DNA from 4 places in the Pedobacter sp. GW821-FHT01D05 genome. Region 1 is predicted to be linked to each of the others. Evidence: riboswitches for the same ligand, from Rfam matches in the RefSeq annotation. Region 1 holds a riboswitch; each other region holds the start of a gene.
The links. Region 1 has a riboswitch for S-adenosylmethionine ahead of AC07VK_RS03740 (SusC/RagA family TonB-linked outer membrane protein). Riboswitches for the same ligand answer to the same signal wherever they lie in the genome.
Positions count from the first base shown of each region.

Region 2: it holds a riboswitch for S-adenosylmethionine, as region 1 does, so the genes downstream of both, AC07VK_RS05900 (O-acetylhomoserine aminocarboxypropyltransferase/cysteine synthase family protein) here and AC07VK_RS03740 (SusC/RagA family TonB-linked outer membrane protein) in region 1, are expected to answer to the same signal.
Region 3: it holds a riboswitch for S-adenosylmethionine, as region 1 does, so the genes downstream of both, AC07VK_RS21910 (transferrin receptor-like dimerization domain-containing protein) here and AC07VK_RS03740 (SusC/RagA family TonB-linked outer membrane protein) in region 1, are expected to answer to the same signal.
Region 4: it holds a riboswitch for S-adenosylmethionine, as region 1 does, so the genes downstream of both, metH (methionine synthase) here and AC07VK_RS03740 (SusC/RagA family TonB-linked outer membrane protein) in region 1, are expected to answer to the same signal.

Region 1 is NZ_JBWKXA010000001.1:920,098-923,675, reverse strand. It holds gene AC07VK_RS03740 (SusC/RagA family TonB-linked outer membrane protein) at 1-1,438, opposite strand, end outside; SAM riboswitch class I at 1,762-1,868, opposite strand; gene AC07VK_RS03735 (peroxiredoxin family protein) at 2,005-3,273, shown strand.
Region 2 is NZ_JBWKXA010000001.1:1,461,817-1,465,394, forward strand. It holds gene AC07VK_RS05895 (hypothetical protein) at 1-917, opposite strand, end outside; SAM riboswitch class I at 1,131-1,241, shown strand; gene AC07VK_RS05900 (O-acetylhomoserine aminocarboxypropyltransferase/cysteine synthase family protein) at 1,509-2,840, shown strand; gene AC07VK_RS05905 (homoserine O-acetyltransferase family protein) at 2,890-3,578, shown strand, end outside.
Region 3 is NZ_JBWKXA010000007.1:117,281-120,858, reverse strand. It holds gene AC07VK_RS21910 (transferrin receptor-like dimerization domain-containing protein) at 1-2,085, opposite strand, end outside; SAM riboswitch class I at 2,162-2,266, opposite strand; gene AC07VK_RS21905 (serine hydrolase domain-containing protein) at 2,846-3,578, opposite strand, start outside.
Region 4 is NZ_JBWKXA010000003.1:229,547-233,124, forward strand. It holds gene AC07VK_RS13140 (hypothetical protein) at 1-307, shown strand, start outside; gene AC07VK_RS13145 (Bax inhibitor-1/YccA family protein) at 346-1,101, shown strand; SAM riboswitch class I at 1,215-1,318, shown strand; gene metH (methionine synthase) at 1,452-3,578, shown strand, end outside.

The sequences.
Region 1 (3,578 bases):
CATCAATAATCTTATAATTCAGGGCTAAACTTCCAATAATCCGGCTACGGTTTTGCGATACGGTATTTTCGTAAGCTACCCAATAAGGATTGCTGTAATAGCTATTGTTCCAGTTAAACGTTTTTCCATTTTCATCCAAATAATCTTTTAATTGGTTGATATCAACCTGACGGCCAAACCAGGTAAACTGCAACATGGTACTGGTTGATCTTGAACCTCCTGTTCCAGGTAAATTATCAGAATTAAGTTTGCTATAATTTGCATTGGCAGTTAAGGTTAACTTCGGTGTTATTTTTAATGATGTATTCAGCACAAACGAATTTTTGCCCTGACCAGAGTTAGGCACTATACCAACCTGTTTCAGGTTATTGTATGAAATCCGGTAATCATACTTTTCGCCGGCATCTGCAACAGATACCCCATTATTTAATGAATATCCGGTCTGAAAGAAATCGCGCACATTATCGGGATGCGCAACAAATGGAACGGCCACTCCCTTCGAATAGAATTGTGGAATTAATCTACCATCCAATTTCGGACCCCAGCTTTCATCTACCCCATCGTTAACGCCTTTACCTGCACCATCTACATAGCTAAATTTGCCTTCCGATCCCTGACCGAAGGCATTTTGATATACAGGTAATGTAAGCAAAGTTTCCAATACTGCATTTGAGTTGATGGCAATGCCCAATCCTTTTTTCGATTTACCGGTTTTGGTTTTAATGAGTATAACCCCTGCAGCAGCCCTCGAGCCGTATAATGCAGCGGCATTTGGTCCTTTTAACACACTTATCGATTCTATATCTTCCGGATTAATATCCGAAATGGTATTCGCATAATCCCTTGCCCCTGCAGAGTTTAACTGAGCGTTATCTACCGGAATTCCATCAACCACAAATAAAGGCTGGTTATTTCCAGCAATAGACGTTTCTCCCCTGATGACCACACGAGACGAGCCCATGCTTCCCTGGCTGTTGGTTACCCGTACACCAGCTATTTTTCCGGCGAGTGCATTTACCAGGTTCGATTCTTTTGCTTCAGCTACACGGTCCCCTTTCAATTCCTGAACCGCATAACCCAGCGACTTTTTCTCCCTGGAAATCCCCAAAGCCGTAACCACTACTTCATCAAGCGCATTATCGCTTGACTGAAGAATGACCGAAATGGGGCCAGCATTTTTATTGATTTGTATCTCCTGGCTTTTAAAACCGATATATGAAAATATCAATGTGCCCTTATCGGGTGCATGAATTGAAAAAGCCCCTTTTGCATCAGAAATAGTAGCTTGCCTGGTTTCTTTTATTGATACAGAAACGCCAGGCAGTGTTTCGCCATCTGCCGACTTTACCGTTCCGGTAACCGTTACATCCTGAGCAGAAAGCTTTTGTGCCAGGAAGAGCAGCAGGATAAACGTTATTGATTTTAAATTTTTAAACATATTGTGTAGTTAATTAGTTAAAAAGGGATAATATTTTTGGGCAAAACAATTCCACTACGACTAAAACGTATTGTTTTAAAAAAAATAAAAAGGAATGGTTAGCCTAAAGAAGCCTGTTAAAATGGAGCGATTTTAACAGGGCATGCGCATTCGGAAGGATGCATTAAGGTGTGCATTAATGGCTTTTAGCTCGTCTGTTTTTTTCATTTGAATAATTTTCTTTAAACCGTATTTACTTATCAAGCTTGCATCGGGGCAAAAAAAAAGCACCCCCATAAATCAGAAGTGCTCCATATATTCTTATAAGGATAACGCAATCAACTGACTTAACTACCCCAGATTCATCTGAGATGGAATTAGCACCATTTCTAAAAATTAGATGGTTGCTAAGGCTTCATAGGGCCATTCCCTCCGCCTTTCTTGATAAGTATTTTAAAATAACTGCTGCAAAGGTATAATTAATTCCATTTATCCTATAGTTTTTATAGATTTTTATTGAAAAATTTTTTCTTTCCCAATTACATCCATATCTTTGTCTACTAATTTAGTCGTCAATACACATCCCAATGAAACTTAAATCCCTTTCAATAGCCATATTGGCTATATCAACAACTTTTATCTATGCCCAGGAACATAATACTTTACCCAATCAGGTAGTAAAACTCAACAAAATAAAATCTAAAGCCTTTGTTGCCCTCGGCAATTGGCGTGGAATAGCCAAGGTAAAGGAAGGTCTGGAAATTCCTTTTAATTTCGAGATCAATGAAAAAAGCGGTCAGCAGAAATTATATTTCCGCAATGCTGAAGAAAGTTTCGAAGGTGGCCTTGTAAAACAAACGGCCGATTCGCTTTTTGTAAAACTTGATCAGTTTGATAATGAATTCGCATTTGCGATAGATGGAGACCAATTAACAGGTACATTAAGGAAACAGGATAAAGCTGGCAAACCTTTGGTAATTGTTGCTGAAAGGAAAAATTACCGTTTTAAAACAACAGGTAAACCTGCAACGGCAGATTATTCTGGCAGTTATGATGTAGTTTTTAAATCGCCAAATGGTAAGGAAGAAAAAACAGTAGGTTTATTTAAGCAAAGCGGAAACAAACTTACCGGCACTTTTCTACGTGTAACAGGCGATTCGCGTTATCTGGAAGGTGTAGTGGAAGGAAATGAATTTCAACTTTCGAGCTTTATTGGCTCCTCTCCTGCCTATTACAAAGGAACTTTTCAGTCAGATGGCTCATTAACAGGCGAAATTTTAGGTGCAAGGGGAAGCCAGCCTCTTACCGGAACTAAAAATAAAGATGCTGCCCTGCCCGATCCTTACAAACTTACCTACCTGAAAAAAGGATACAAAACGCTTGATTTTAGTTTTCCTGATGTAAACGGCAAAAAGATTTCGTTAAAGGATGAAAAATATAAAAACAAGGTGGTGATTTTAACCATAACCGGAAGCTGGTGCCCAAATTGTGTTGACGAAGCTACTTTTATTGCACCCTGGTATAAAGAAAACAAGAAACGTGGTGTAGAAATTATTGCTTTGCATTATGAGCGCTCAACCGAACCCGAATATGCAAAAAAGGTGATGACACGTTTCCGCGAACGTTTTGGCATTGAATACGATCAGGTTATTGCAGGTACTGCCGATAAGCAGGTGGTATCTGAATCGTTGCCTGCACTCGATTCTTTTTTATCATTCCCAACCACGATAATTATTGATAATCAGGGCAATGTAGCGCAGATCCATACGGGCTTTAACGGTCCGGCAACCGGTAAATTTTATGATGAATTTGTGAAAGAATTTAATACTGAGATTGATACGTTACTGAAGAAATAGGCATAGTACCTTAATTTCTTATCGGTTGGTGTCTCACCAACCGAAATAGAACTTCCGTGATTTCCGTGCTTCCGTGGCAAATTAAATAGTAGCACAGGCAAGCCGCTCCAAATAGTAAATAATAATTCATAATGTATCGTTTTTGTAAAGCAGGTGCAGTGCTTTTCGGTGTGGACAGTCCTTCTTTTCGCTTCTATCTTTTTGTGAATGAATCACATAAACAATTAGTCTTGCGACAAAAAGGATAGCCGCTTCAATAAGGTTTATTTAACAGGGGGCTGTTGTACAGAAGCTACGCCGAACCG
Region 2 (3,578 bases), 540 kb from region 1:
CAGGCAATGTCACCTGCAGCATCGTATATTAATTTTGTACCGCCGGCCAATAATTCTTTTGGTACGTAAACCTGCACCTTGGTAATCGAATAACCAGAAGGAAAATAACGCACATAATAACCATCAGGGTGTTTGGTCCAGATACCACTTGGTACATCGCTTCTTGGTGGTGCCATCCCCGCTATAATAGCGTATTTTTCCATGTCGGCATAAGTGTAATTTCCAGACGACACTAATTGACGGATATTGTTTTCTGCCTCAAAAACAGCCCGCACTCCTGATGGTAACTGATCTTTAGCCTTCTCCATTACATCGAAAGGTAAAACACCCAAAGCACCACCTTCTAATTGTGTAAGTTGTTTTGGCGTTAACAATTTAATGGCAGTTACTTTAACCTGTCCGTTAAAATCGGCAAATTTTGTTCTGGCTATGATTGTCCAAAGTAAAGCCTGAATATCATGCTGATCTACATCAGGATGCTTTTCTGCACTTTTGAGTATAGAAACCACAATTTCTTCCTTGGGGCCTAAAACCGGAGCATACATATAACCATCACCTTTTGACGGCGCGAAAGTTCCTGCTTTTAAACAATAACTTTTATTGGTCATTTCGTAAAACCCCTCGCAAAGCACGAAACCACCTTCTGGATTTTTAGGCAGTAAATACAAGGGCTGAGCTTTTAAATTTAATGAATTAATAAAATCAGGCAGCTTTTCGCCTTCTCTATTTACGTCTTCAAAATTAGTGGTAATGGCAGCAGGTTGTTTCAAAAACTTGTCTACGCCTAAAGCTTTAGCGCCCTGGGCGGTGCCCACTTTTAATAATTTATCTTTTAAGCCTCCAAACTGAGCGTTTACGCTGTTTAAACAGACTACAGTAAATAGCATTCCTAAACATAGGGATTTTGTATTTTTCATGATGATTAGATTTAGATAGGTAACACAAACTTAGAATTTTAAGCGTTAATTTTATATTAAAAGTTTAAACCACCTTAATCGGAATAAAAATACATTACTCATTTACAGATGATTGACATAAATTCGGAATTTTATTTTGTGGATTAAAATTAAATTCAGACATTTGGAATATTATTTGGCGGAAAGCTAAATAAAAGTCAATCTTCACGGGTTGATTTATAAAGAAGTGGCGAGAGACTGGCTCGATGACCCACTGGCAACCCTCAGAAAGAGAAGGTGCCAATTCCTGACCGGATAACATGGTGTTATTTGGAGATATAAATTAGAACTGATGAAAACATTAAATCTTCAATCGCTAAGCGAGCCCAGCGCAAACCAAAAAAATGTAGAACAAGTTTCTATTTCTTTTATTTGTTGCAATATGCGTGCGGTTACTTATATGTGCTGTTGCATAAAGTAATTTAAAAATCTTCCTTTTTTGTTTCTTTCAAACTGGAAGGTCCTGAGAAATCGGGATACGCCCTGCTAGGTTTTAGGATTAGCCTAAAGCACTACATGTATCATCTTATTCAACAATAAAAAACAGAAATCATGTCAACATCATATAAATTCGAAACTTTACAATTACACGCTGGACAAGAAATAGATCCAACAACAGGCTCAAGGGCTGTTCCTATTTATCAAACCACTTCTTATGGTTTTAAAAATGCAGAACATGGCGCCAATTTATTTGCCTTAAAGGAGTTTGGTAATATCTACACCAGGATTATGAATCCTACCAGTGATGTTTTCGAAAAACGTATTGCCGCTTTAGAAGGTGGTGTGGCAGCTTTAGCGGTAGCATCTGGACAAGCAGCACAGTTTATTGCACTAAATAATATACTGGAGGCAGGCGATAGCATCGTTTCTTCAACCCATATTTACGGAGGAACCTATAATCAATTCAAAGTAGCTTTTAAGCGCCTGGGTATTCACGTCGATTTTGCCAACCCAGATGTACCCGAAGAATTTGAAAGCAAAATAACCGATAAAACAAAAGCAATCTTTTTAGAAACCATTGGCAACCCTGCATTTAGTGTGCCTGATTTTGAAAAAATTGCCGCCATTGCCAAAAAATACGATATCCCTTTAGTGGTTGACAATACTTTTGGTGCAGGAGGTTATTTGTTTAAACCCTTAGAACATGGCGCCAACATTGTTGTAGAATCTGCAACGAAATGGATTGGTGGTCATGGAACCAGTATTGGCGGCGTTATCGTCGACGGCGGAAATTACAACTGGGGCAACGGTAAGTTTCCTCAATTCTCTGAGCCATCAGAAGGTTACCATGGTTTGGTTTTTAGCGATGTTTTTGGTATCGGTGGACCATTTGGCAATATCCAGTTTATCATCCGTGCCCGTGTAGAAGGATTAAGAGATCTTGGACCTTCCCTATCGCCTTTCAATTCTTTTCTTTTGTTACAAGGCTTAGAAACCTTATCGCTTCGCGTTCAACGCCATGTTGATAATGCGTTAGCTTTAGCGACTTGGTTAGAAAACCATCCATTAGTTAAAGAAGTACAATACCCTGGCTTAGCCAGTAATAAATATAACAACCTGGCTAAAAAATATTTAAGCAATGGTTTTGGCGCAGTTTTATCTTTCGAGTTAGCTGGAAGCAAAGAAAATGCAACACAGGTAATTGATAACTTAAAACTGGTGTCGCACTTGGCCAATGTGGGTGATGCAAAAACACTGATCATTCAGCCTTCGGCCACAACACACCAACAGTTAAGCGAAACAGAACAATTAGCTGCAGGTGTAAAACCAAATGCACTGAGGGTTTCAGTAGGCATTGAGCATATTGACGATATTAAGGCCGATTTCGAACAGGCATTTGCAACAATTAAAGCTACAGTTCCGGCAGAGAATTTACAAGCCTAAACCCCAAACCCTTTAAGAGGCTTTTTAAAAACGACAACAACATTACAAAATGCATAACAGTAAAAACGACAATGTAAAATCCACTTCGGGGAATTTTGCGTCAACATATAGCTATAATAAACAGTTCAAATTAGAGAACGGAAAAAAAATCCGTAACCTGCAAGTTGCTTATCAAACTTATGGCAAATTAAATGCAAATAAAGATAATGTAATTTGGGTTTGCCATGCACTTACCGCCAATGCAGATGTTTTTGAATGGTGGGAAGGTTTGTTCGGTGAAAATGCTTTGTTCAACCCGGAAGAGCATTATATCGTTTGTGCTAACGTTTTAGGCTCGCATTACGGCAGTACAAACCCATTAAGTACCAATCCGGTAACAGGTTTACCTTATTACCTTTCGTTTCCACAGTTTACCATCCGCGATTTAGTATCAGCACACCAGTTATTGGCTTCGCATTTAGGTATCGATTATATTAAACTATTAATCGGAGGTTCTTTAGGCGGACAACAAGCTGTTGAGTGGAGCATTTCGGAGCCAAATAAAATCGAAAACCTGATTCTGATTGCCACTAATGCAGCGCATTCTCCTTGGGGAATAGCTTTTAACGAAAGTCAGCGTTTGGCCATTACCACCGATAGAACTTTTTATGCCAACCAGCCTAACGGTGGTAGCAAAGGTTTAAAAACCGCTCGTAGCATTGCACTTTTAAGTTATAGAACCTACAGCGCTTACGGCAG
Region 3 (3,578 bases), on a different contig from region 1:
ACCGGTATATAAACCAGGGGCATAAATGCTATGTCTATACCACGGTCGCCCTGGTAAACCTGCTTGTAGAAGCAATTGTTTTTCAGCCTGAAAAAGTAAGGTATTCAGTTGGTCAGTTTTAGTATCCGAAGCAAGTGCAGCGGTTACGGTCTGACTAAGTTTTGATGAGACTGCTTTTAAACTATCTACTGCTAAGTTCAGTGCTTTAAAATCAAATTCAGATAATTCGACCTGTACAGGAGGATTTTTCAAGTTTTCTTTAGGATCGTTGGCAAGCTGATAAGCACCGTTTGAAATGAGCTTATTCTGGCTTTGCGCACCTTCCCGGAGCTGCTTTGCCAATGTACTTACTTCAGTAACGTAAGTCGCTATTTTAGCCTGAAGATTAGAAAAGTTGAACGGAAGTACATCTGCATTGGCCAAACGCAATACCGCCCTGCCAGCTGTTTGCGATAGGGCCAATCCGTATTCAAAACCCGGATCTTTAAACTTCACAAAGTTGTCGTAAGTATCGAAATTGGTATGGTACTCCCCTCCTTCATCCTCACCACCGAAACCAAGGCTTAAAGTAGGGATACCAAGGTGCTGTAAAAATGCAGAATAATCAGATCCTGTACCTAGCGCACCCAGATCAAGCGTTTGGCTGTCCTGTATTTTCTTACGTTCGGTAAGCGAGGCTGTAGAAATGGCTTTATTGGCTTTCCAGCGTTCAAAAATATTAGAACCCACCTGAGGATCTTTTACATCTTTTGAAATTTCAGAAACAAAATTTTCTAAAGCATGCGAGCCGCCTGCTTCTAAAAAGCCACGGCCATTGCCATCCGAATTGATGTAGGCAACCGCTTTACTGTTTAACTCGTCTGCATGGTCTTCTACCCATTCTGTAGAACCTAAAAGCGATTGTTCTTCTCCATCCCAGGCAATATAAACAAGTGTTCGTTTAGGTTTTATACCTGCCTTTGCCAATTTTCCGATAGATTTTGCTTCTTCCAAAAGGGAGGCCAATCCACTTACCGGATCTGCAGCGCCATTTACCCAGGCATCGTGGTGATTACCGCGGATGATCCACTGATTTTTAAATTTACTTCCCTCAAGTTTTGCTACAACATTGTATGCTGGCACAATATCCCAGTTAAAAGCCAGGTTTAAACGAACCACGGTACTTCCATCGCCAATGTGGTAGGTAACGGGCAAGCCGCCGCTCCAATCGGTAGGTACTACCTGACCTTTAAGTGCAGCAAGCAATGGCAAAGCATCATGATAACTGATGGGCTGAACCGGAATTTTAAGAATCGTTTTGGCATCGCCCCGCTCCAACCTTTTGGCATCCTTTGTAGAACCGATTCCAGGGGTCAATGGATCACCGGGATAAATTACCATATCCATTACCGATCCCCGTTGAACAGCAAATTCTGGCTTGTAAGCACCCTGTGGATATACATCGCCTTTCACAAAGCCATCATCTTTTGGATCCGAATAAATGATACAGCCCACCGCACCATGTTCGTAAGCTATTTTAGGTTTAGTGCCCCGCCACGACCTGCCATATTTTGCAATAACAATCTTGCCTTTTACGCTGATGCCTAAACGCTCCAACTTTTCATAATCAGCTGGCAGACCATAATTTACAAAAACAAGGCCTGCACTTACATCGCCATCGGCACTCCAGGCATTGTAAGGAGGCAACTGCCCTTGCTGTGCGGTTGCTAAATCTTCCTTAACAGCCTTTTCTTCAAGCGAGGCGCTGTATTTGTTGCTTCCTAAAAGTTCTACCGATCGGGTTTTAGGTGTTGGAAATAAAACATAATAAGTCTCTATTTTTGCATCCCAGCCATAGCTTTTAAACTTTTTCAGTACAGATTCTGCTACCGTTTTACTGCCCTTAGCGCCCAAGTGATGGGGGTTGGCAGAAAGCTCTTTTATGGTCGCCCCTATATTTTCTTTATTAAGCCCAGCATCAAATTTCTGCTCAATATCTCGCTGTAGCGGAATGTTTTGAATTTTAAATCCACTCAGTTTTTCCTGCGCCAATAAAGGAAGCCAGAGCAATTGAATAGCCGTGAAAAAGGTAAAAGTTTTCTTCATTTTCTGATTTTTTAGGAGTTCTTTACCAGAAAAACTTTGAGCGACCTCAAAATAATTAGCATGCGGATGCATAACCAACTTATCTTCTCCACCCTTGGGCAGAAAGGAATTAGCACCTTTTACAAGTGTATAGGTTGCTCAGACGTCTTAGGGCCCTTCCCTCAGTCTTTCTGGATAAGTATTATATAATGATGCAAAACTAGAAATAATAATCTAGTATTCCTATAGGATTTGTATTATTTATTTCGATAGCATGTTTGTGAAAAAAAATATACCAGGGCATTTTAGCAGGTTTTTTGGCCAACGTGTGTATTTCGGTGAAAGTTGACTCCTCTGTTTCGGGCCAAACTGGCCACCAATTTGATTACCGGACCATGCACATCTAAGTTCCTTTCCCTCTGAACAGGTGGTCACTTTAAAGCGAAATGGCGCGACAGTTTAAATGCAGAACGGACGTACACACCAGCAAAATCATGCAAATATCCGCTGTAAAAGACTTAGTCAGGCGGGGTTCAAATTTGCAAAGGAGATATACCTTAAAAATAATTAAATGTATTGTTGGCTAAAAAATAAAAAAAGCCATTCAATCCTGAGTAGGCTAGTTTAAATAAAAAGTGTCCCCTATCATAGGGATTCGTAGATATATTAAATTTCCATTTCAAAATGTCGCTGAATCTAAATTGAAAAAACGGATGTTTTAGATAGGATAATTTTAACAGTTTCATTGTAAGGATTGCAACTCTTCTTTTTAATTATCAGGTTATTTCACAACTTCCTCCTTGGCAGGCTCGCCCAAATGACCAAGCCATCTCAGCGGCGAATAGGTATCACCGATGCAAATTTTTAAAATTTGGGCGTTGGCTTTTTCAAAATTTTCACTGTTGCTCAGTAAAATTACAGCGATTCCAGCTTTAGGAAAAGCTACAGCATAATTCTGGTTAGCATCACCATGCCCGGTATGGAAAAAGGCCCGTCCAAAAGCCGACTTGAATGTACCAATGCCCAGCCCCCATGATAACCCGATAGCATTATTTTCATTTGTAATGCTGTCTTTCAAAGGACCAAACCCACGTTTACTTTTCACCGGGACCTGTGCACGAAGCATCTCATGATAACCTGATCTGGATAAACCGTTTTCTTTCATTAGGTTGATCATAAACCGAGCATAATCTTCGGCTGTTGTTGACATCGAACCTGCAGCACGGCTACTCTCCCGTCTTTCAGAGCCATATTTCTTTCCGTCTTTGAAGTAAGCATAAGAAAAATTGTTTTCAAAGGATTTTTCCCAGATCATACTGGTGTATTCCATCTTTAGTGGAATAAAAACTTCTTCACGTGCGATAATTTCGAGTTTCTTTCCCGTTAACTCTTCAATCATAAATCCCAACAGATTAATGCCCTCATTGGAATAATAGAACTTTTCACCAGGTTTGGCAATAAGATTAACTTTGTTGCCATACAGCTGGCGTAAAACGGGTAAACCAGAACTATGA
Region 4 (3,578 bases), on a different contig from region 1:
GCTGAAACGTGATATTTTAGAGCTGATGATGGATGAAGGCATTAATAAATTTATCCTGATCGGTGAAAATGTACTGAATTTTCATGCTTCAGATGATAGTTACTACGAAGAGTGGTTTCAGGAAGTAGAAGATGGCTGGATTGTTGGGGTAAATTTTCAGGAACATGTAATCACCGAGTTTCGCGATAATAACATCGATTATTACATTAACTTTGGTGGTGCATTTGACAATCTGCCATGGCGCACCCTAAAACCGCTACAGTTCTTTAAAAAAGTTGAAGAACTGCTGACAAAAAGATTAAACTAAATATTTATTTTTATATAGTTAAATACGCAAAATTTAAAATGGAACAACAAAATTATCAATATCAGGACAACAGTGTTTTTGTACAGGAAAAATCTGTTTCTAAAAAATTCTTTGCAAACGTTTTCTTATGGATGTTCGTTGCATTGAGTTTATCAACAGTAGCCGCCTATTTATTTGGTACCAATGAGCAGTTAATGCAATACCTTTTAAATATTAATCCAACAACTGGTAAAGTGAGCATGTCAATTTTTGGTTATGTAGCCATGTTTGCACCGCTTGGACTGGTTTTATTAATGGGATTCGGTTTAAGTAGATTGTCATTACCGGCGTTAATTGGCGTTTTTGTACTTTATTCAGTACTAACTGGAGTTAGTTTAAGTTTTATCTTGTTAACTTATACTTCAGGTTCAGTAGTGAGCTGTTTTGCAGGAGCAGCCGGGATATTTGGAATAATGGCATTTATGGGTTATACAACCAATATCGATCTAAGTAAATTCGGGCCGATTTTAATGGTTGGAGTAATTGGCTTAGTGATTGCCAGTGTAATTAATATGTTTATTCAAAGCGAGCAGTTCAGTTTGTTTATGGCATTTATTGGTATTGCCATATTTACGGCATTAACGGCTTATGATGTACAGAAAATCAAAAGAATTGGCGAAGGGATCGAAGCTAGCGGCGAACAGGTTCTTCAGATTGAATCTAAAAAAATGGCTATTGTAGCTGCATTGTCTTTATACTTAGATTTCCTAAATATCTTCCTTTTCTTACTTCGTATTTTCGGAAGCAGAAAATAGTCATTAACAGAACAATATTCTTAAGGCCGTGCAGAATTGCATGGCCTTTGTAATTTTATTTGGCAGCAAAGCGATAAATTTTGGAATTGATGTTGCTTTGTTGCATTTTTGTATGCTTATTAAGAAAGACGGAGGGATTAGACCCAACGAAGTCTTAGCAACCTGTAACCTACAAGGTGCTAAATTCTATTCTGCAAATAGCAGAAACAGATAAGTTTAGGATTACGATTCACGTACCAACTTTTTAAATAAGCTTTTTAGAGACTTGAGACTATAGATTTGAGATTTTAGACATTGCGTCTTATCCACTCTCCTATCTGATACCTCATATCTCAAATCTTACAACAAGAATGAGCATAAGAGAAGAATTAGAAAAACGTATTTTGGTGATTGATGGTGCAATGGGTACCATGATTCAGCGATATACCTTAACCGAAGAAGATTTTAGAGGGGAGCGATTTAAAAACCATCCCTGTGATGTAAAAGGCAATAACGATTTGCTCAACATCACACGTCCGGATATTATTAAAACAATACACCTGGAGTACCTGGCCGCTGGTGCCGATATTATCGAAACCAACACGTTCAGTACACAGCGCATTTCCATGGCCGATTACCAGATGGAAGACCTTTCTTACGAAATGAGTTTTGAAGGTGCGCGGGTAGCAAAAGAAGCCGTAAACGAGTTCATGGCTGCAAATCCAGACCGTAAATGTTTTGTGGCCGGTGCCATTGGCCCAACCAACCGTACCCTTTCCATGTCGCCAAATGTAAACGATCCTGGTTTTAGGGCAGTTTATTTTGATGAACTGGAAGCTGCTTATTACGAACAGGTACGCGGTTTGGTAGATGGTGGTTCTGATGTGTTATTAATCGAAACCATTTTCGATACTTTAAATGCTAAAGTGGCTATTGTAGCCATTAAAAAATACGAAGAGGTAATTGGCCGTAAACTGGAGATCATGATTTCCGGCACCATTACCGACGCCTCTGGCAGAACACTTTCAGGTCAGACTGCCGAAGCTTTTTTGAACTCTGTAATGCATGCAAAACCATTAAGTATCGGTTTTAACTGTGCTTTGGGTGCTAAAGAAATGCGTCCGCATATTGAGGAGCTTGCTGCAAAAGCAGGTTGTTATGTTTCGGCCTATCCAAATGCCGGTTTACCAAATGAGTTTGGTGCTTACGATGAGCAGCCACATGAAACCGCACATTTGGTTGACGATTTTATTGCCTCTGGTTTTGTGAATATTGTGGGCGGCTGTTGTGGTACCACACCAGAGCATATTGGTTGTATTGCCAAAAATGCGAGAAAAGCTGAACCTCGAAAAATACCGGTTCTTCAACCATATATGCGTTTAAGCGGGCTGGAACCTGTAACCATTACCCCAGAAAGCATTTTTGTAAATATTGGTGAAAGAACAAATATCACCGGGTCTCCGAAATTCTCTAAACTGATTTTGGGCGGCGATTACGAATCTGCACTGGCCGTTGCCTTACAACAGGTTGAAGGTGGTGCGCAGGTAATCGATGTGAATATGGATGAGGGGATGTTGGATTCTGAAGCAGCAATGACCAAATTCTTAAACCTCATTGCTTCTGAACCTGATATTGCCAAATTGCCCATCATGGTCGATTCATCTAAATGGTCGGTTATCGAAAATGGCTTAAAATGTTTGCAGGGAAAAGGAATTGTAAACTCTATCTCCTTGAAAGAAGGGGAGGAGAAATTCCGCGAAAGCGCACGCAAAATTATGCAATATGGTGCTGCTGTAGTAGTAATGGCCTTTGATGAGCAGGGACAGGCCGATAATTACGAACGCAGGAAAGAAATCTGTAAAAGAAGTTACGATATCCTGGTACACGAAATAGGTTTTCCGGCAGAGGATATTATTTTCGATCCGAACATCTTAACGGTGGCAACTGGATTAGAAGAGCATAATAATTATGCTGTTGATTTTATCAATGCCACCCGCTGGATCAAAGAAAACCTACCTCATGCTAAAGTGAGTGGAGGGGTTTCTAATATTTCTTTCTCTTTTAGGGGGAATAATACCGTGCGCGAAGCCATGCACTCCGCATTTCTTTATCACGCCATTCAGGCTGGTTTAGACATGGGGATCGTAAACGCAGGGATGTTAGAGGTTTATCAGGAAATTCCACCCGAGTTGTTAGAAAGGGTAGAAGATGTACTTTTAAACCGAAGAGACGATGCTACGGAGCGATTGGTAGAATATGCCGATACCGTAAAATCGAAAGGTAAAGAGGTGGTTAAAGATGAAGAGTGGCGAAAAGGTTCTGTTGAAGAGCGGTTATCGCATTCTTTAGTAAAGGGAATTGTAGAATACCTGGATGATGATGTGGAAGAAGCCAGGCAAAAATATGCCCGCCCGATTCAGGTAATCGAAGGTCCATTGATGGACGGGATGAACATTGTGGGTGATTTATTCGGTGCCGGAAAAATGTTCCTGCCCCAG